One region of the Kineococcus gypseus genome, then DNA from elsewhere that is predicted to be linked to it. Evidence: riboswitches for the same ligand, from Rfam matches in the RefSeq annotation. Region 1 holds a riboswitch; the other holds the start of a gene.
The links. A riboswitch is a leader RNA that binds a small molecule or an ion and turns the genes downstream of it on or off. The one in region 1 is predicted to bind glycine.
Positions count from the first base shown of each region.

Region 2: another riboswitch for glycine. It lies ahead of gcvP (aminomethyl-transferring glycine dehydrogenase); the one in region 1 lies ahead of gcvT (glycine cleavage system aminomethyltransferase GcvT).

Region 1 covers NZ_JBJLRD010000047.1:1,487-11,385, forward strand. Annotated here, with positions in the region: gene ACRYMN_RS16160 (L-serine ammonia-lyase) at 1-140, opposite strand, end outside; gene gcvT (glycine cleavage system aminomethyltransferase GcvT) at 146-1,252, opposite strand; glycine riboswitch at 1,295-1,382, opposite strand; glycine riboswitch at 1,393-1,471, opposite strand; gene ACRYMN_RS16170 (Gfo/Idh/MocA family protein) at 1,593-2,699, opposite strand; gene ACRYMN_RS16175 (ATP-binding cassette domain-containing protein) at 2,797-3,570, opposite strand; gene ACRYMN_RS16180 (ABC transporter permease) at 3,567-4,529, opposite strand; gene ACRYMN_RS16185 (sugar ABC transporter substrate-binding protein) at 4,631-5,620, opposite strand; gene ACRYMN_RS16190 (sugar phosphate isomerase/epimerase family protein) at 5,668-6,555, opposite strand; gene ACRYMN_RS16195 (hypothetical protein) at 6,798-7,313, shown strand; gene ACRYMN_RS16200 (alkaline phosphatase family protein) at 7,437-8,744, opposite strand; gene ACRYMN_RS16205 (alkaline phosphatase D family protein) at 8,741-9,899, opposite strand, start outside.
Region 2 covers NZ_JBJLRD010000007.1:90,817-100,715, reverse strand. Annotated here, with positions in the region: gene gcvP (aminomethyl-transferring glycine dehydrogenase) at 1-1,584, opposite strand, end outside; glycine riboswitch at 1,768-1,858, opposite strand; gene ACRYMN_RS04155 (ParA family protein) at 1,919-2,707, shown strand; gene ACRYMN_RS04150 (SMI1/KNR4 family protein) at 2,907-3,677, shown strand; gene ACRYMN_RS04145 (MerR family transcriptional regulator) at 3,778-4,314, opposite strand; gene ACRYMN_RS04140 (bifunctional nuclease family protein) at 4,497-4,979, opposite strand; gene ftsR (transcriptional regulator FtsR) at 5,028-5,780, opposite strand; gene ACRYMN_RS04130 (FHA domain-containing protein) at 5,777-6,310, opposite strand; gene gcvH (glycine cleavage system protein GcvH) at 6,467-6,853, opposite strand; gene ACRYMN_RS04120 (DUF881 domain-containing protein) at 6,903-7,694, opposite strand; gene ACRYMN_RS04115 (small basic family protein) at 7,691-8,023, opposite strand; gene ACRYMN_RS04110 (DUF881 domain-containing protein) at 8,020-8,937, opposite strand; gene clsA (cardiolipin synthase ClsA) at 8,934-9,539, opposite strand; gene ACRYMN_RS04100 (carbamoyltransferase family protein) at 9,711-9,899, shown strand, end outside.

The DNA of each region.
Region 1 (9,899 bases):
CGCACGGCCGCCGCGCGCTCCAGCAGCCCCTCGGCCGCCAGGGCGCGCGCGAAGCGCAGGGCCGCGCGCATCGTCCCGACCGTGTGGGAGCTGGAGGGGCCGATGCCGATGGAGAACAGGTCCAGCACGCCGACCGCCACGCCGCTCACCGGGCCCGGCGGTAGAAGGGCAGCTCGACGACCTCGACGGCCTCGGGGCGCCCGCGCACGTCCACGGCCAGGGCGGTGCCGGGCTGCGCCAGGGCGGCCTCGACGTACGCCATGGCCACCGGGTGGCCCAGGGTGGGCGAGAGCGCGCCGCTGGTGACCACGCCGACGCGGCGGTCCCCGTGCAGCACGGCGTAGCCCTCGCGCCCGGCGCGCCGGCCGGTGCCGCGCAGGCCCACCAGGACCCGCTCGGGCGCGCGCCGCGCCAGGCGCTCCAGGGCCTCGCGACCGGTCCAGGCGCCGGGCTTGTCGAGCTTGACCACGCGGCCCAGGCCCGCGGTGTACGGGTCCACCTCACGGCTCAGCTCGTGCCCGTACAGCGGCATGCCCGCCTCCAGGCGCAGGATGTCGCGGCAGGCCAGACCGCACGGCACGGCGTCGTGCACGCGCCCGGCGTTTAGCAGCGCCTCCCACGCGGCGCCCGCGTGCTCCACGGGCAGCAGCACCTCGAAGCCGTCCTCGCCGGTGTAACCGGTGCGCGCCAGCAGCACCCGCACGGCGCCGGCGGCGGTGCGCAGCGCGGCCGGGGTGCAGCGGTAGTAGCCCAGCGCGGCGAGGTCGGCGTCGACGAGCTCACCGACGATCAGCGCCGCGGTGGGCCCCTGCACCGCCAGCAGCGCCGTCGCCGGCGACTCGTCGGCGACGACGGCGTCGAACCCGGCGGCGCGCGCGGCCAGCTCGCGGGCGACGAGCCCGGCGTTGGAGGCGTTGGCGACGACGAGGAACTCGTGCTCGCCGAGGCGGTAGGTGACCAGGTCGTCGAGGATCCCGCCGTCCTCGTCGACGATCAGCCCGTAGGCGGCCCGGCCCAGCGGCATCGCCGAGGGGCGCCCGACGAGCGCGGCGTCCAGCGCCTCGCCGGCCTGCGCACCGCTGACGCGCACCTCGCCCATGTGCGAGAGGTCGAACAGGCCCGCGGTGGCGCGCACGGCGCGGTGCTCGGCGAGGTCGGAGGCGTAGCGCACCGGCATGGACCAGCCGGCGAAGTCGGTGAACGCCGCGCCGAGGGCGGCGTGGGCCTCGTGCAGGGGGGACGGGCGGGACACGGGCGCTCCTTCCGGGCGCAGCCGCCCGGTGCGGCTGCGCGGACCCCCTCTGTCGCGGCACCTGAGAGCTTCGCGCGCGCGGCGCTTTCCCCGTCGGTGAGGGTCGTGGGGACCCTGCTTTCCAGAGCGGCCTGCCCGTGGCGGTCCTGGGGACCTGAGAGGTTCCGGGGTGGTTGCTCCTTCGGTGCCCGCCGCTGGTGCGCGTCGGGGCTCTCCCGCCCGGGTGCGTGGCCGTGCGATGTGCGGTTGTGCGTGCTGCCGCGAGCGTCGCACAGCGGCGCCCGCCACCACCAGCCACCGCCCGGCGCGCGGGCCCGGGGTCAGGGGCGCGGGCCCGCGATCAGGGGCGCTGGCCGAGGTCCACCTCGACGCGGCGGCCGGTGTGCAGCGACTCCACGCCCGCCGCGCACACCGCCGCGGCGGCGTAGCCGTCCCAGGCGCCGGGGCCGTCGACGCCGGCGCCGCTGCGCACGGCGTCCACCCAGCGCTGCAGCTCGGTGTCGTACGCGGCCGCGAAGCGCTCGCGGAAGTCGGCCGCGACGCCGCCGCCCCAGCCGGTGCGCGACTGGCGCAGCACGCCGACCTCCAGGCCGGTGCGCGCGGTGCCGAGCTCGCCGACCAGCTCGCTGCGCACCACGTAGCCGGTGGTGGAGTTCACGAAGACCTCCACGTCCACCAGGGTGCCGCCGGAGGTCTCCATGAGGACGAACTGCGGGTCCTGCACCCCGCGCGGGGCGTGCGAGGTGCGCCCGGGGGACAGCACCGTGATGGCCGTGACCTCCTCGCCCAGCAGGAACCGGGCCGCGTCGACCTCGTGCACCAGGGAGTCCAGCACGAGCATCTCGGAGGTGAACCCCGGCGGGGTGCTCGCGTTGCGGTGCACGCAGTGCAGCATCAGCGGCCTGCCGAGCTCGCCGGAGGTGACCAGGCGGCGCAGCTGCTCGTGCTCGGCGTCGAAGCGGCGCATGAACCCGACCTGCACGAGGCGGCGGCCCAGGGCCCGCTCGGCCTCGACGACCCGGCGCGAGCCCTCCGGGGAGGTCGTCAGCGGCTTCTCGCACAGCACCGGCTTGCCGGCGGCCAGGGCCCGCAGCACCAGGTCCTCGTGGGTGTGGCCCGGCGTGGCCACGACGACGGCGTCGACGCCGGGGTCCTCGATCGCGGCGGCGGCCCCGTGCACGGCGCGCGCGCCCAGCTCGGCGGCCACGGCCTCGGTGCGGTCGGCGTCCGCGTCGCTGACGGCGACCAGCTCGGCGCCCTTGGTCAGCCGGGCCAGGCGGCGCGCGTGGTCGCGGCCCATCACCCCGACCCCGAGCACGGCCACGCGCAGGTCGCGCGCGCGGGCCGGGCGCGGCGGCGCGGCGGCGGTGCTCTCGGCGGTGGTGCCCTCGACGGTGGTGCCTTCGGCCGTGGTGCCCTCGGCGGTGGTGCTCGTGGCCGTGCTCATGCGCTCTCCGCTCCTGGTGCTGGGGTGCGTGCCGCGAGGGGCCCGCGGCGGGGTCCGCGGGGGCGCCCGCGGCGGGTGGGGTGGTGCCGACGGGACCTCAGGCCCCGTGCTCGCGCAGCTCGTGCCGCAGCTCCTCCAGCTCGGCGCCGCCGGACATCTCGCGCGCCAGCTCGTCCCGGGTGATGTCGGCGCGCAGGTGCTCGCCGGTGGTGCGCCCGCGCTGCAGCAGCACGAAGCGGTCCCCCACCAGGTGCGCGTGGTCGGGGTTGTGCGTGATGAGCACGACGCCCAGGCCGCGCTCGCGCGCCTGCACGACGCGCTTGAGCACCACGCCGGACTGGCGCACCCCCAGGGCCGAGGTCGGCTCGTCGAGGATGAGCACGCGGGCGCCGAAGTGGATCGCGCGGGCGATGGCGACGACCTGGCGCTCGCCGCCGGAGAGGGTGCCCACCGGCTGCTCGGGGTCGCGCAGGTCGATGCCCATGGCGGCCATCTCGTCCACGACGACCTGCTTGGCCGAGCGCCTGCGCAGCCACCCGCCGCGGGTGGCCGGCTCGGCGCCGAGGAAGAAGTTGCGCCAGACCGGCATGAGCGGGGCCAGCGCGAGGTCCTGGTAGACCGTGGCGATGCCGCGCGCGAGGGCGTCGCGCGGGGAGGACAGCCGGACCGGCTCGCCGTCGACGAGGTACTCGCCGCTGTCCGGCGGGTGCACGCCGGAGAGGACCTTGATGAGGGTGGACTTGCCGGCGCCGTTGTCGCCGAGCACGGCGGTGACCTCGCCGGCGCGCACGGCGCAGGAGACGTCCTTGAGCGCCTCGACGCGGCCGAAGGACTTGCCGATGCCGCGCACCTGCAGCACGGGGGCGCTCACGAGCGCACCCTCTGCGCCCGGTTCTTCAGGGCCAGGTTGACGAGCACCGCGGCGAGCAGGATCGCGCCGAGCAGGAACCGGAAGAACTCGCTGGGCACGCCGGCCAGCGGCATGCCCTGCTGCACCATGCCGAAGATCAGGGCACCGATGGAGGCCCCCAGCACCGAGCCGGCGCCGCCGGTGAGCAGGCACCCGCCGATCACGGCGGCGATGATGAAGTAGAACTCGCTGCCGATGCCGGTGGTGACGGTGGCCGAGGAGTACCTGACGACGGTCAGCTGGCCCACCAGCCACGCGCACGCGGCGGTGCCCAGGAACAGGCCCAGGCGCACGCGCAGCACCGGCACGCCCACGGCCAGGGCGCCGGCGGCGTTGCCGCCCACCGCGAAGACCCAGTTGCCGGCGCGGGTCCGGGTCAGCAGCAGCACGCCGACGGCGGTGAGGCCGACCCACCACAGCAGCGAGACCTGGAACCCGGCGTAGGAGGAGCCGAAGACCGCGTGGGCGCTGTCGTAGCCGTTGTACTCCGACAGCCCGCCGACCGTCACCTGGTTGGTCAGCCGCTGCGTGACGGCGTAGTTCAGGCCCCACAGCATGAACATCGTGCCCAGCGTGATGATGAAGCTGGGCAGCTTCGTGCGGTGCACCACCAGGCCGTTGAAGAGCCCCACGAGCAGCGCGAAGCCCAGCGACACGAGCATCGACAGCCACACGTTCACGTCCAGCAGCGTCGTGGTCAGGGCCGTGACCAGGCCGGTCGAGCCGATGAGCACCCCGGCGGACAGGTCGAACTCCCCGCCGATCATCAGCAGCGCCACGGCCACCGCCATGATGCCCAGGTTCGCCGCCGGGTCCAGGAAGTTCGCGATGCCGCTGCGCGAGGCGAAGACCGGCGCGTACGCCCAGAACGCGCAGAAGACGACGACGGCCGCCGCGCCGGAGCCGAACTCCGGCGACATGCAGAAGCGCCGCAGCGCGCCCACGGCGACGAGGCGGTCGTCGCGCCCCGCGCCGGCCGCGGCGGCGGTGCGCGGGCCGCGGGTGGCTCCCGGCGTCACGCTCACCGGGTCCCCCGCTGCACCAGGTCGGAGACCGCGTCGACGTTCTCTCGGGTGATGAACGACGGGCCGGTGAGCACCGGCAGCCCTCCGCCGACGGTGTTGAGGTTGTCGTGGTTGAGCACCAGCGCGGCGATCGGCAGGTACCCCTGCAGGTACTGCTGCTGGTCGACGGTGAACAGCACCCGCCCGTCGCGGATGGCGCCGAGGACGTCCTGGTCGATGTCGAAGCTGGCGACCTGCACGTCGGCCCCGGAGCTCTCCACGGCGGCCAGCGCCGCGGTGGTGACCGAGGGGTTCAGGCCGATGACGCCGTCGACGGTGGGGTCGCCGAGCAGCGCGCCGTTGACGTTGGCCTCGATGGAGGCCGGGTCGTTGAGGTCGACCTGCAGGTTCTCCACCTCGCCGCCGGCGGTCTCGGCGATGCCCTGGCAGCGCTGCTCTAGGCCGACGTTGCCGGCCTCGTGCACCAGGCACAGCAGGTGCGTCACGCCCGCCTCGCGCAGCCGCTCGCCGGCGCCGCGGCCGGCGACGACCTCCGTCTGGCCGACGTGGCCGATGGCGCCGAGCTCGGCGGAGCGCTCCGCGCCGGAGTTGATGGTGACGAAGGGCACGCCCTGTTCCACCGCCTGCTGCAGGGCCGGGCGCAGCGCGTCGGGGTTGGCCGTGGAGACCACCAGGCCGTCGGGGTCGTCGGCCAGCGCGGACTGCACGAGCGTGCCCTGGCGCGAGCCCTCCGGGTCCCCGGTCACCGTCACCTCCACGCCGAACTGCAGGCCGGCGTCCTCGGCGCCGCGCTTGACGACGTTCCAGAAGGAGCCGTCGGGGTTGCTGTGGACGACGACCGCGAAGCTGAGGTCGCGCCGCTCCCCGCCGGCGGGGGCGCCCTGCTCCGGGGCGTCGTCCTGCGCCCGGCCCCCGGTGCCGCAGCCGGCCAGGACCAGGGCCAGGGCGGTCGCCAGGGCCAGGGCGGTGGACTTCCGGGTGCTCATCGGGTTCCCTCCGTGCGTCGAGCGGGCCGGCGCGGTCCTGCACCGCGTCACCGGCAACCGCGCAGGTAGCTGTACGTGCGCCGCGCCACGGGCAGCGGCTGGTCGAAGGAGTCCAGGGGGTACATGTCCTGCTCGACGACGGCGAAGACGTCGCGGCCCAGCCCCTCCAGCGCCTCCAGCACCGGCGGCATGTCCGGCACGCCCCGCGGCGGCTCGACCATCACGCCCAGGGCGACGGCGTCGCCGAAGCCGAGGTCGTCCTGGCGGACCTTCGCCACCACCTGCGGGTCGACCTGCTTCAGGTGCGCGTAGGCGATGCGCTCGGGGTGCTCGCGGATCAGCTGCAGGCTGTCGCCGCCGGAGTAGGCCACGTGGCCGGTGTCCAGGCACAGCCCGACGACCTCGGGGTCGGTCAGCTCCAGGAACCGCTCGACCTGCTCCTGGGTGTCGACGTGGGTGTCGGCGTGGGAGTGGAACGCCATCCGCAGGCCGTAGTGCTCGAGCACCTCGCGGCCCAGGCGGTCCGCCCCGGAGGTCAGGCGCCGCCAGCCGTCCTCGTCCAGCGTCCGCGGCTCGAGCGCCTCGCCCGTGGTGTCGCTGCGCCACTGCCCGGGGATGACGACGAGGTGGGTGCCGCCGAGGTCGCGCGTCAGCGCGGCGACCCGCTCGACCTGCGACCACGCCTCGTCGTAGCGGCCCGGGCGGTGCAGCGCGGCGAAGACGGTGCCGGCGGAGACCCTCAGGCGCCGGGCCGCCAGCTCGTCGGCGAGGCGGGCGGCGTCGGTGGGCAGGTACCCGTACGGGCCCAGCTCGATCCACTCGTAGCCCGCCTCGGCGACCTCGTCGAGGAAGCGGTGCCAGGGGGTCTGCTTCGGGTCGTCGGCGAACCAGACGCCCCAGGAGTCGGGGGCGGACCCGATGGTGATGCGGCTCACGGCTGAACCCTCCACGTCGTCGCGCTCGCGCACCGCGGCGGGTGCGCGAGACGGTCGCGCGCGGCGCGACCTGTCACATGCTCGTCGGAGCGCGCCGTCGAGGTGGACCGCGCGGTCCCTCCGGACAGCGGTCCGGGGCACACGGTGGCACCCGCGACGGCGGAGCACCACTCGAGCGCGTCGCCCGGCACCGAGCGCGGCGGGCGCTGGCGCCGGCGGGCCGGGGGCGGCAGGGTGGCGCCGTGCAGCTGACGGTGCGGGAGGCGGGCGGCGGGCGCCGCGCGGTGCTGGGGCGCGCGGCGGCGATCGGCTCGCTGGCCGGGCTGGCGGGTGCGGGCGCGATGGCGCTGGGCCAGCGCGCCGAGCGGGCCGTCACCGGCCGGCCGGCCTCCCACGTGCCCGGGCGCACCCTGCTGCTGCTGCTGGGCCGCTCCCCCGGCGACGACGAGCGCCCCGCCGCGGCGACGGCCGCCGCGCTGGTGGGCACGAGCGTGGCGCTGGGCGCCCTGCGCGGGGTGTGGCGGGTCAGCGGGCTGGTCGGGGTGCGCGGGAACGTCGCGCAGACGCTGACGCGCGTCCTGGTGGACCAGACGCTGGAGAACGCCACCGGCGCGGGCGCGCCCCCGCGCACCTGGCGGCGCGGGGAGGGCGTGGTGGAGGTGCTGCACGCGGCCGTGGCGGCCGTGGCCACCGGCCTGGTCGTCGAGCGGCTGGTGGACCCGGTGCTGGAGTCGCGCCGCGGCACCACCAGCCACTGAGCACGCCGCGCGCGGGCGCGGCCACGGGCGACCGCGTCGCCGACGAGCCCGTCCGGGCACTCCCGCCGGCCGGGCGCCGACGCCCGGCCGCGGCGGCAGCGGGGCCCCGTCAGCGGAGCCTCGTCAGCGGGGCCGTGCCCGCGGGAGCGTGCTGAAGGCGTCCAGGCGGGCGGTGCCGTCCCACCCGCCCCGCGGTGCGCCCAGCCCGAACAGCGCCGCGACGGTGGGGGCCACGTCGATCGTGCGCGCCGGCGCGGAGGAGGTGCCGCCGCGGCGCAGCTGCGGGTGCCCCCCGGTGACGAGGAAGGGGATCGGCTCGGTCGCCGGGTGGCCGTGGTTCCCGGGGATCGGGTTGGAGGTCACCTGCGGGTCGCTGAAGCGCCACCCCGGACGCGCGTAGGCCACCAGGTCACCGGCCTCCGGCCCGAGCCGCAGCGCCGAGGGCTGCTGCACCGAGAGCACCCCGGGGTGGGCCGCGACGAGCCGGGCGACGTCGGCGAGCCCCTGGCGGCGGCGGTCGGCGGCTCCGGTCCAGGTGATGCTGTCGGCACCCTCGTTCTGGGCGATCACCACCGACGCCTGCAGGTCGGGGCGACCGGCGAGCGCCTGCTGCTGCACGGAGACGAGGTTCGTGGGCACCGAGAAGTCCATGCCGTGGTCGGCCAGCAGCACCAGCACGCTGCTCGACCAGCGTCCCGTCGCGACGAGGTGGTCGACGAAGGTGCCCACCAGCGCGTCGGTCGCGGTGAGGTCGGCGGTGCGCAGCGCCGGCAGCGGCAGCAGCGGACCGGTGGGGTCGCTGTGCCCGACCCTGTCGACGTCGCCGAGGTTGCAGAAGACCAGGTCCGGGTCGTACCTGTCGACGACGTCGACGAGCGCGGGCACCGTCGTGGCGTCGGGGGCGTGCTCGGTCAGCGGCAGGTAGGCGGGAGGCACCCAGCGGTGCGTGGCCCGGGTGCCGAAGATGCCGACCAGGTAGCGCTTGCTGAGCACGCTGGCGGTGACGAAGCCGTTCTGCGGGAGCCTGTCGAGGAGGGTGCCGGCGCGCAGGTCCGTGGGCCGGTCGAGGTCGCGCACGACCCGCTCGACGCGGTCGTAGACGGCGTTGGCGGGCACGCCTGACCTGTCGGGGCGCACCCCGCTCATCATCATGACGTGGTTGGGGATGGTCTCCATCACCGGCAGCGACCTCGCGGCCGGGTAGAGGGTGCCCTGCGCGCGCAGCGCGGCGATCCGCGGCTGGGACGCCGACCCGAACTCGTCCGGGTTGCAGCCGTCGACCACGAGCACGTAGACGCGCACGCGCTGCCCCGGCGACGACGCGGCGGCAGCGGGCGGGGCGGGCGCCCCCACCAGCGCCGCGGCGCCCCCCGCGGTGGCGGCCCGCAGCAGCGAGCGGCGCCCCACCCGGTCGGGCTGCTGCGCGCTCACCGGGACGCCGTCCGCGGCGAGTCGCTGCGCGCCCCCAGCTGCGCCACCGGGCCGGTGACCCGGCGGGACCCCTTGACCGTCTGCCACGAGCTCTCCCACGTCGCCTGCGCTCCCGGGTCGGTGCGGGGGTCCAGGACCAGGCCGTGGTCCCCCCTGCTGCGGATGAAGAAGAAGTCGGTCTGCACGCGCTGCGGCGTCACGTCGACCACCGCGTAGCCGTGCCCGATGCCGTCGAGGTAGCGGACCCAGGGGTTGGCCGCCTGCAGCGCGGTGGTGGCGGCCCGAGCGGCGGCCGCCGTCCCGAGGAGCTCCTTGAAGCCGTCGCTGGTGACCGACGGGCAGACGAACTCCACGCCCACCGAGCGCCCCGCCACCGGGTACGTCGCGTCCGCCCGCTCGGGCAGCTCGTTGGCCCAGGAGGAGTGGATGTCGCCGGTGAGGACCACCGGGTCGGTGCCCGCGCTGCGCATGGCGGCCAGCAGCGCGGCCTGGTCGGCCTGGTAGCCGTCCCACTGGTCGGCGTTGAGGACCTGCCCGGGCAGCACGCCGACGCCGTCGCGCGGGACCGCGTACACCCGCGCGAGGACGGTCTGGTTGCCGAGCAGGTGCCACGGGCGACGGCTGCGCGCGAGCCCGTCGGCGATCCAGGCGAGCTGCTCCGGCTCGGGCAGGTGGCGCGAGGGGTCGGCCAGCGCCGGGTTGACCGCGGGGACGCCGCCGGCACCCGTCGTCGTCGTGAGCACCTGCCGGCTGCGGTTCTGCCGCGTCTCGAGCACCGAGAGGTCGGCGAGGTCGCCGAAGCGGAAGCGGCGGAAGAACTGCTCGCCGCGGTGGGGGGCGGGCTGCCAGGTGCCGGGCTCGCGGATCGGCATCCACTCGCGGTAGGCCTGGAACGCCCGGGCCCGGCGTGCGAGGAAGTCGCCCTCGGCCCGCACGCCGGCCGGCTCGCCCGGACCGGTGTAGGGGGTGTCGGGGTCGTCCTGCTGCTCGTGGTTCTCCGCACCGGTGGCGTACGCGTCGTTGGTGATCTCGTGGTCGTCGAAGACGACGACCCACGGGTGGCGGGCGTGGGCGGCCCGCAGGTCGGGGTCGGTCTTGTACAGGGCGTGGCGCACGCGGTAGTCCTGCAGGGAGACCACCTCCACCGGCGGCTGG
Region 2 (9,899 bases), on a different contig from region 1:
GTCGCTGAACCCCGGCCACGACAGCGGCTCGAGCTCGGTGGTGGCGTTGAGCTTCATCGTGCACGAGCCCAGCGGGATCATGCCGCGGTCCAGCGCGTAGTCGTCGTCGGAGAGGCGGCGCAGGTAGCGCAGCATCGACGTCTCCGAGCGGTGCCGCGAGAAGACCGGGTGGGTCAGGAACGCCGAGGTGCGCACCAGCGCGGCCGGCAGCGCGGGCTCCGGCAGCCCGGCGGCCGGCCGCGCGGTGGTCGGGTCGTCCCCGGCGGGGCGCAGGCCGAAGCCGGCCAGCGCGGCGGCGACCTGCTCGGGCCCGGTGGTCTCGTCGCAGGTGAGGCCGACGTGGTCCTCGTCGACCGGGCGCAGGTTCACGCCCGCCTCCAGGGCGGCGGCGACGACCGCGCGGGCCCGGCCGGGCACGCGCGCCAGGACGGTGTCGAAGAAGTCCTCGTGCACGACCTCCACGCCGCCGGCGCGCAGCGCGGCGGCCAGGTGCGCGGCGGTGCCGGCGACCCGCGCGGCGATCGCGCGCAGCCCCTCGGGGCCGTGGTGCACCGCGTAGCAGCCGGCCATGACGGCCAGCAGCACCTGCGCGGTGCAGATGTTGCTCGTGGCCCGGTCGCGGCGGATGTGCTGCTCGCGCGTCTGCAGGGCCAGGCGGTACGCGGGCCGGCCGTCGGCGTCCCTGGAGACGCCCACGAGGCGGCCGGGCAGGTTGCGCTCCAGTCCCTTGCGCACGGCCATGTACGCGGCGTGCGGGCCGCCGGCGTACATGGGCACCCCGAAGCGCTGCGAGGAGCCCACGGCGACGTCCACGCCGAACTCGCCCGGCGGGCGCAGCAGGGTCAGCGCGAGCAGGTCGGCGGCGGCCACGGCCACCGCGCCGCGCTCCTTGGCGGCGGCCACCACGGCGGCGAGGTCGCGCACCCGCCCGGAGGTGCCGGGCAGCTGCACGAGCAGGCCGAAGGGCGCCCGCTCCCCCAGCGCCGCCAGCGGCTCGGCGTCGTCGAGGTCGACGGTCACCAGCTCCAGGCCCAGCGGCAGCGCGCGGGTGCGCAGCACCGCCAGGGTCTGCGGCAGCACGTCGGCGTCCACGGCGAACACCGCGTCCGCGGGGGCCTTCGAGACCCGCCGCGCCAGCGTCATCGCCTCGGCCGCGGCGGTGCCCTCGTCGAGCAGCGAGGCGTTGGCGACGTCCAGGCCGGTCAGGTCGGCCACCGCGGTCTGGAAGTTCAGCAGGGCCTCCAGGCGGCCCTGGGAGATCTCCGGCTGGTACGGGGTGTACGCGGTGTACCAGGAGGGGTCCTCCAGCACGTTGCGGCGCACCACGGCCGGCGTGCGGGTGCCGTGGTAGCCCAGCCCGATCATCGAGGGCACCACCCGGTTGCGCCCGGCCAGCTCGCGCAGCGCGGCGGTCACCGACGCCTCGTCCAGGGCGGGCGGCAGCCGCAGCGCGCCGGGGCCGTCGAGGATGGAGGCCGGCACCGCGCGGCGCACGAGCTCCTCGGTGGAGGACAGCCCCGTCGTGGCCAGCATGCGGGCGGCCTCGGCGGCGTCGGGCCCGATGTGCCGGGCGGTGAAGGGCAGCGCGCCGGTGCGGGCGGCGGCGCCCCCACGCCCGTCCGGGGCGGCCGGGCCGGCGGTGGTGGCGGTCGCGGCGGTGGCGGCGGTGGTGCGGTCGGGCAGGGTGGAGGTCACGGTGGCTCCCGGGGTCGCGGCGGTCAGGACGCCCCCGTCTGTCGGCCCGCGCGTCGGGGCCTCCAGAGCGGCCTGTCCCCCGCGGTCCTTCCGCCTGAGAGGTTCCGGGGATGTTGCCCCTTCGGCGCCCCGGTCGCACCGGGGTCTCTCCCGCGCGGGATGCGCAGCCAGCTTCCACGACCACTGTAGGCCACGGCGCCCCGCCGCCCGGTATCCTCCCGCGGTGATCACCGTGGCCGTCTGCAGCGCGAAGGGCGGCGTGGGCAAGACGTCGGTGGTCCTGGGGCTGGCCTCCGCCGCCCTGCACCGCTCGCTGAGCACCCTCGTGGTGGACCTCGACCCGCAGGCCGACGCGACCTCGGGGCTGGACGTGACGGCCCAGCGCCCCCACGACGTGGCCGCCGTGCTGCGCACCCCCAAGCGGCGCGTGGCCGAGTCCGCGGTGGCGCCCAGCGGGTGGGTGGACGACCAGCCCGGCCTGCTCGACGTGGTGACCGGCTCGGCGGACTCGGCGGGGCTGGACGCCCCCGACCCCGAGGAGGAGGCCCTCGAGGCGCTGCGCCGCGCGCTGCGCCGGCTGGACGACCACGAGCTGGCCCTGCTGGACAGCCCGCCCTCGCTGGGCGCGCTGACCCGCTCGGCGTGGCGGGCGGCCGACACCGTGCTCGTCGTCTCCGACGCCAGCCGCTTCTCGGTGGCGGCCGTCGGGCGCACCCTGGACGAGCTGGCCGCCCTGCGCCCGGGCCCGCGCGTGGCGGGCGTGCTGGTCAACCGCTACTCCCCGCGCTCGGGCGAGCAGCGCTTCCGCCTGCAGGAGCTGCGCGAGCTCTTCGGCGACCTGGTGCTCGAGCCCGTGCCGGACCGGGTGGCCGTGCCGCAGTCCCAGGGCGCCGGCAGGCCCCTGCACGCGCTGCGCCCGGTGACCGCCCGCAGGCTGGCCGAGCAGTTCGACCGGCTCCTCGAGCACCTGCTGGAGCGGTCCCCGGGTGCCCCGGCTGGTCACGGGCGGTGAGGCGGGAGACACTTCAGGGAACCTGAACGGGTCGCCGGACGTCGACGTGCGAGGAGGGTGGCGACCCCCCGCGGTGCGCCGACGGCGCGCCGGTGGGGTCCCCGACCGCCGCAGTACCACTGCGCACGACCCAGCACCACCCAGCACGACTCAGCACCACCCAGCACCACCCCGCTCGCCGCGGGTCCGAGGAGGTTCCGTGCCGCCGAACAGCCCCGCCAACCGCGCCCGCCTGGTGCGCGCCGCGCGCACCGCCGCACCGCCGCCCCCGGGCGGCGCAGCCGCCCCCTCACCCGCTCCGCCCGCCCCGGCCAGCGCTGCGCCGGCGCCCACCGCCGGCGCCGCGCCCGTGCGCCACCTGGTGCCCGTCGGCCCGCTGCAGCGCGCGGGAGCGAGCGGGGCGGACACCACCCGCGTCCTGCAGCTGGTGGACGTGCTGCGCGCGCGCTGGGCGCGCGCCGGCGCCGACATCGCCACCCGCCTGCGCCCCGGGGTGGACGACGCCGCCCTGGACGCCGTCGAGCACCAGCTGGGCCTGCTCGTGCCGCGCGCCGCGCGCGCCTGGTGGCGCTCGGTGGACGGCGTGGAGCCCGTGCGCACCCGCTACCGCGCCAGCGCCCCCACCGTGGGCCCCGGCGGCTGGGTGCCCCTGGGGCTGGCCGAGGCCGTGCGCCGGGCCACCGGGCGGGGCCCCGGCCCCGGCGCCCCGCCCGGGCTGCTGCCGCTCTTCGCCCGCGACGAGGAGCTGATCGCCGTGCGGCTGGGCTCCTCGAGCGCGGTGGTCGAGCAGCTCGTGCTCGCCGAGCAGGGCGACGGCTACCAGCACTCCTGGCGGGTGCCGCTGGAGACGCTGCTGTCCACGTGGGCCGACGCGCTGCTGGCGGCCGTGCTCTGGCTGCCCGACGCGCACGACTGGGTCGTGGACCCCTTCGCCCGCCAGGCCCTGCCGCACTCGCACCTGCTGGACTGAGCGGCGCGCGCCCGCGCACCGCGCGCCCCCTCGCGCGACGGCGCCCCGGCCGGTGGCCGGGGCGCCGTCGCGCGAGGGGGTCGGGTGCTGCGGGGTGGGGTCAGCCGGCCTCGCGCGCGCGGCGGCGGGCGCTGAGCTCGTCGGCCAGCACCACGGCCGGGGCGGAGACCTCCTCGGGCCGCTCGGCGGGGCGCTCGCTGGGCAGCGAGGCCAGCTCGCCCTCCACCTCGCGCCACACGCGGCCGACCGCGATGCCGAAGACGCCCTGCCCGCCCTGCACGAGGTCGATGACCTCGTCGGCGGAGGTGCACTCGTACACGCTGGCGCCGTCGCTCATGAGGGTGATCTGCGCCAGGTCGTCCACGCCGCGCTCGCGCAGGTGGGTCACCGCGGTGCGGATCTGGTGCAGCGAGACGCCGGTGTCCAGCAGCCGCTTGACCACCTTGAGCACCAGGATGTCGCGGAAGCCGTACAGCCGCTGCGAGCCGGACCCGGAGGCGCCGCGCACGCTGGGCTCCACGAGCCCGGTGCGCGCCCAGTAGTCCAGCTGCCGGTAGGTGATGCCGGCCGCCTTGCAGGCCGTCAGGCCGCGGTAGCCGACCTCCTCGTCCAGGTCGGGCAGGTCCTCGGCGAACAGGAGACCCTGCGCGGGGACGGGCTTCCCCCGCGCGACGGTCCCGCGCCTGCCTCGCCTCTGCTCACGCCGGCCTCCTCCTCATCGCCCCGGTCCGATCGTCGGTGCCTGCCGACCGGGAGCGTCCTGTCAACTGACCGTAGAGTCGCACCCGCGGAGCGTCAACGAGGCGCGCGGCGCGCCGTTCACCGCTCCGGACCCGATCCGGACTCGAAGTCCTCCGGGGTGATGTGGTCGAGGAACTCGCGGAACTTCTCGACCTCGTCCTCGTCCTCGTCCGGCACGGGCACGCCGCCGGAGTCGAGGACCTCGTCGGCGCCCACGATGGGGCACCCCACGCGCAGCGCCAGGGCGATGGCGTCGGAGGTGCGCGAGCTGACGGACACGCCGCCGTCGAAGGCCAGCTCGGCGAAGTAGACGTTGTCGCGCACCGCGACGATGCGCACCTCCTCCAGCCGGCGCCCCAGGGCCTCCACCACGTCCTTGAGGAGGTCGTGGGTCAGCGGCCGCGGCGGGACCACGCCCTGCTGGGCGAAGGCGATGGCGCTCGCCTCGGGCGCGCCGATCCAGATCGGCAGGTAGCGGTCCCCGTCGCGCTCGCGCAGCAGCACGATGGGGTTGTTCGAGGGCATCTCCACCCGGACGCCGATGACATCGAGCGCGCGCACCCGCCCACCGTACCCCGCCCGGGGCCCCGCGCGGCGGCCGGGCCGCCCTCAGCCCGTGACGCGCCCGAGCGCCCCGGCCACCAGGGCGGTGTGCAGGCGCAGGCAGGCAGCGGCGATCTCGCGGGCGACCTGCTCGGCGCGCGCGGCGGAGTCCGCCGAGCGCTGCCGCTGCAGCGGGGCCGCGACCTGCTCGGCCAGCGCCACCTCGCGGTCGGCGGCGGTGCGGAAGACGCGCAGGTGCCGGGCGCCGATGCCGTGGGCGGCCAGCGCGGCGGCCGCGCGCAGCACCTCCAGCGCCTCGCCGTCGTACCAGGGCCCGCCCGGGGCCGGGGCCAGCACGCCGAAGCCCTCCAGGGCGTCCAGCAGCTCGCCGTCCACGCCGGACTCGCGCAGCAGCTCCGCGCGCGTCAGGCGCAGCCGGGCCGCGCTGCCGTCGAAGCGGTCGCCGGCCGGCGCGCCCGCGGGCACCGCCGCCGGCACCCGCGGCGCCGCGCCGGGGTGCTCCGGGGGCTCCAGGCCGCGGTCGATGGCCTGCAGGTTCTCGCGGATCACCCGCAGCGGCAGGTAGTGGTCGCGCTGGGCGGCCAGGACGTAGCGCAGGCGGTCCACGTCGGAGGAGGAGAACTTGCGGTAGCCGGCGGCGGTGCGCCGCGGCTCCACCAGGCCCTGCTCCTCCAGGAAGCGGATCTTGGAGATGCTCACGTCGGGGAAGTCCGGCGACAGCAGCGCCATCACCTCGCCGATGGTCATGCGCGGCAGGTCGGGGTCGAAGGCCCCGGCCCGCGAGGCGGCCGAGCTCACGCGGCTCCCCCGCCACCGCCCGCGGCGCCCGGGGCGTCCGCCGAGGGGGCCGAGCCGGGGTGGTAGACCATCCGGTACTTGCCGATCTGCACCTCGTCGCCGGCGCGCAGCACGACGTCGTCGATGCGCTCGCGGTTGACGTAGGTGCCGTTGAGGCTGCCGACGTCGCGCACCCGGAAGCCCGGCCCGGTGGCGGGGTCCGGGGCGCGCAGGAACTCCGCGTGCCGGCGCGAGACCGTCACGTCGTCGAGGAAGATGTCGCTGGTCTGGTGCCGGCCGGCGGAGGTGCGCTCGGCGTCCAGCAGGAAGCGCGCACCGGCGTTGGGGCCGCGGCGCACCACCAGCAGCGCCGAGCCCGGCGGCAGGGCCTCCACGGCCTCCTGGTCGTCCCGGCTCAGACCGCCCTCGACGGCGTCGTGGACCTCGGGGACCACCAGCCCCGCGAAGGACATCGTGGAGTCGGCGGGACGCTCGTCCGCTGCCGGCCCGGGGGTCGTCCCCTCGCCCGGGGACGTGCCCGACGGAGACATGGCACCACCTCTCGCAACACCGGGGGCGACCGCCCGCGCGGCGCACCGCAGCGGGGCGGTCCCCCGCCTCCAACGCTGATCACCAGCCTAGCCGTGGGTGGTGAGCGCCTCCACACTCCCCGTGCGCGCCACCCGTCCGGGGGCGGCGCGCCGGGCTCAGCCGGCGTGCGAGCGGTACGCCGCCGCGTCGAGCAGGCCCTCGAGCTCCGCCGGGTCCGAGGGGGTCAGCGTGAACATCCACCCCTCGCCGTACGGGTCGGAGTTGACCAGGTCCGGGCGCGTCTCCAGCCCGGGGTTCTGCGCGGTGACGACCCCGCTGACGGGCGCGTTGATCTCGCTGACGCTCTTGGTGGACTCCACCTCCCCGCACGGGGAGCCGGCCGCGACGCTCTCGCCCTCGCCGGGCAGGGAGACGTAGACGACGTCGCCCAGCGCGTCCTGCGCGTGGTCGGTGACGCCCACGCGCACCGTGCCGTCCCCCTCCACGCGCACCCACTCGTGCTCGGCGGTGTAGCGCAGGTCGTCGGGCACGCTGGAGGCCATGGGGCGTCTCGCTCCTCGGGGTGGGGGGCGGGGACGTCCCCGCGCCGGTTCAGCCGCTGCCGGCGGTGGCTCCGGGCGACGCCGGGCGAGCGTACTGAGGGCTCGAGACGGCGTGCAAGGCGGTCACGCGGACCTCCTCCGCGGTGCTCACGCGCAGCTCCGCGCCCAGCTGGCGCAGCGACTCGCGCACGCCGCCGGGGATGTCCAGGGCGGTGGCGACGGTGCCCGGGTCGCCCACGACGCGCACCTCGTGCGGCGGTGCGAGCAGGGTGCCGTCGGCGACGACGCCCGGCCCGGCGCCGGCCGGCGGGTCCTCGAAGGCGGTGGCGGCCACCACCCGCACGCCGCCGACCTGGATCGCCTCGGCGCCGGCGTCGCGCAGCTCCTGCACGAGGCCGATGAAGGAGGTGGCGCCGACCTCACCGGCCGGGTCGGTGATCGTGGCGACGACGCCGGGCCCGACGGCGGGCAGGGTGCCGGCCAGCAGGCCGTACTCCTCCGCGCGGCGGCGCGCGGCGCGCGCGGCGGCCTCGGCGGAGTCGCTGCCGGCGGTCAGCTCCGAGCGGGTGCCCTCCAGGCGGCGCACCTCCTCGGCCAGGCGGTCCCCGCGCTCGCCGGCGTCGTCGAGGATGCGCACCAGGTCGCTCTCGCGCAGCTCCGCCAGCCCCGCCACGTCCGTCTGGCGCACCTGCACCACCACCCCGAAGCCCAGCGCGGCGCACAGCACGCCGGCGAGCAGCTGCCCGCGCGCCGCGCGCGGGCGCGCCGCGCGCCACAGCCGCCGCCACGGCGAGGCCGGCGCACCGCCGGCGCCGCCCGGGCCGTCCTGCGCGGTGCTCACGCCCCGAGCAGGTGCCGGCGGATGGCGGCGGCGTTGGAGAAGATGCGCACGCCCAGGACCACGACCACGCCGGTGGACAGCTGCGAGCCCACGCCCAGCTGGTCGCCGAGGTAGACGACGAGGGCGGCCACGACGGCGTTGGACAGGAACGAGACGACGAAGACGCGGTCGTCGAAGATGCCGTCGAGCACGGCGCGCAGGCCGCCGAAGACGGCGTCCAGGGCGGCGACGACCGCGATGGGCAGGTACGGCTGCAGCGCGACGGGCACCTCCGGGCGCAGCAGCACCCCGGCCACGACGCCCACCAGCAGGCCCACGGCCGCGATCACCGCGCCCCTCCCCCCTCGTCGAGCTCCCCGCCCGGCGCACCGGGCCCGGGCACCGTACCCGCTGCCGCGGCGGGCGCCGGCTGCGGCGCGCGGGCCGTGCGCAGCTGCAGGCGCGAGGCCGCCGGCAGGCTCAGCGCGTCCTCGCCGGTGCGCGCGCGCACCCGCACGCCGACGCCGTAGTTGTCCTGCAGCACCTGCAGGTAGCGCCCGGCCACCGAGGCGGCCAGCCGGGTCTGCAGCTGCACCGGGTCGCCGACGGCCCGCACCTCGTAGGGCGGCACCAGCGGGCGGTAGTCGACCAGGACGGCCTCGCCGGCGGCGCGGATCGACGACAGCGCCGACAGGCGCTGCCCGTCCACCGCCACCGCCTCGGCGCCGGCCAGCCACAGGCCGTTGACGAGCAGCTGCACGTCGCGGTCGACCACCCGGCCGGAGGGGGCCGCGCCGTCCGGGTCGGTGGCCGCGCGCGGGGCGTCGTCGAGGACGACCTCCAGGCCCGGGCCGGTGACCGGCACGGCGGCGGCGGCCACCGCCAGCGGCTCGGCGCGCGCGGCCGCCGCGGCGGCCTCGCCCCCGCCCAGCCGCTCGGCCAGCTCGGCGTTCGAGGCGCGCAGCGCCGCCGCCCGCGCGGCCAGCGCGTCGGCGCGCCCGGTGGCCGCCTGCACCCGGCGCAGCAGCTCGGCGCGGCCGCGGTCGGCCTCCGGGGCGCCGGCGGAGGCGCGCACGCCCGCGACGGCCAGCAGCGCGCCGAGCAGCAGCACCGCCAGCACCGCCGGCGCGCCCGGGCGCCCGGGGGGCTCGTCGCCGGCGGCGCGGCGGCGCCGCGCGGCGGCGGCGTAACCGGGGTCCAGCGGGTGCCGCATGGCCTCGGTGAGCAGGCTCATGCTGGCGTCGGGGCGCTGCGGGGCGCTCACGCGCCGCCCGCCGCGCGCCCGCCCCGCTCGGCGCGCACCAGGTCGGCCACCTGACGCAGGTAGAGCACCCCGGCCCACCAGTACAGCCCCGCCCCCCACAGCGCGAAGGCCCAGCCCAGCGCGCCGGCCGGGCCGCGCAGCGCGGGCACGACCTCGCCGAGCAGCAGCAGCGGGAAGGCGTGCAGCAGGCAGAAGGTGCCGGCCTTGCCCAGGAAGTGCACCTGCAGCACGCCGTGCCCCACGCTCGCCAGGACCGGCACGGTGCACGCCAGCACCGCGTCGCGGGCGACCAGGACGACGACCAGCCACCACGGCACCAGGCCGCGCCAGGCCAGGCCGAGCAGGGTGCTCAGGACGTACAGGCGGTCGGCGAAGGGGTCGAGGACCTGCCCGAGCCGGGTCACCTGGCCCCAGCGGCGCGCCAGGGTGCCGTCGAGGAAGTCGCTGGCGCTGCTGACGGCCAGCACGAGCAGCGCCCAGCCGTCGTGGCCGCGCACGACCAGCACCACGAAGACGGGCACGAGCAGCAGGCGCAGCGCGCTCAGCGCGTTGGGCAGGGTCCAGACGCGGTCGCCCACCGCCTGCCCACCCGCCGTGGCCACCGCGCACCCCCCTGTGGTTGTCTTCGACTCCGCAGCGCCGCGCCGGGCGCGCGGCGGGCAGCGGGCTGCCGCCTCTGGCAGCCTACGGCTCGGCCGGTCCGCGCTCGGCGCGCACCGCAGGCACACCGTCGGACGTGGGCGACCGCCCCGCAGAGAGAGGGTCGACACCCCATGCGCGTGCTCGGCGTCAACGCCGTCTTCCACGACCCCGCAGCGGCCCTGGTGGTCGACGGGGAGGTCGTCTTCGCCGCGGAGGAGGAGCGCTTCAGCCGCCGCAAGCACGGCAAGCGACCGGTGCCGTACTCCACGTGGGAGCTGCCGGAGCTGGCGATCAGGCACGCCCTGGCCGCCGCGGGCCTG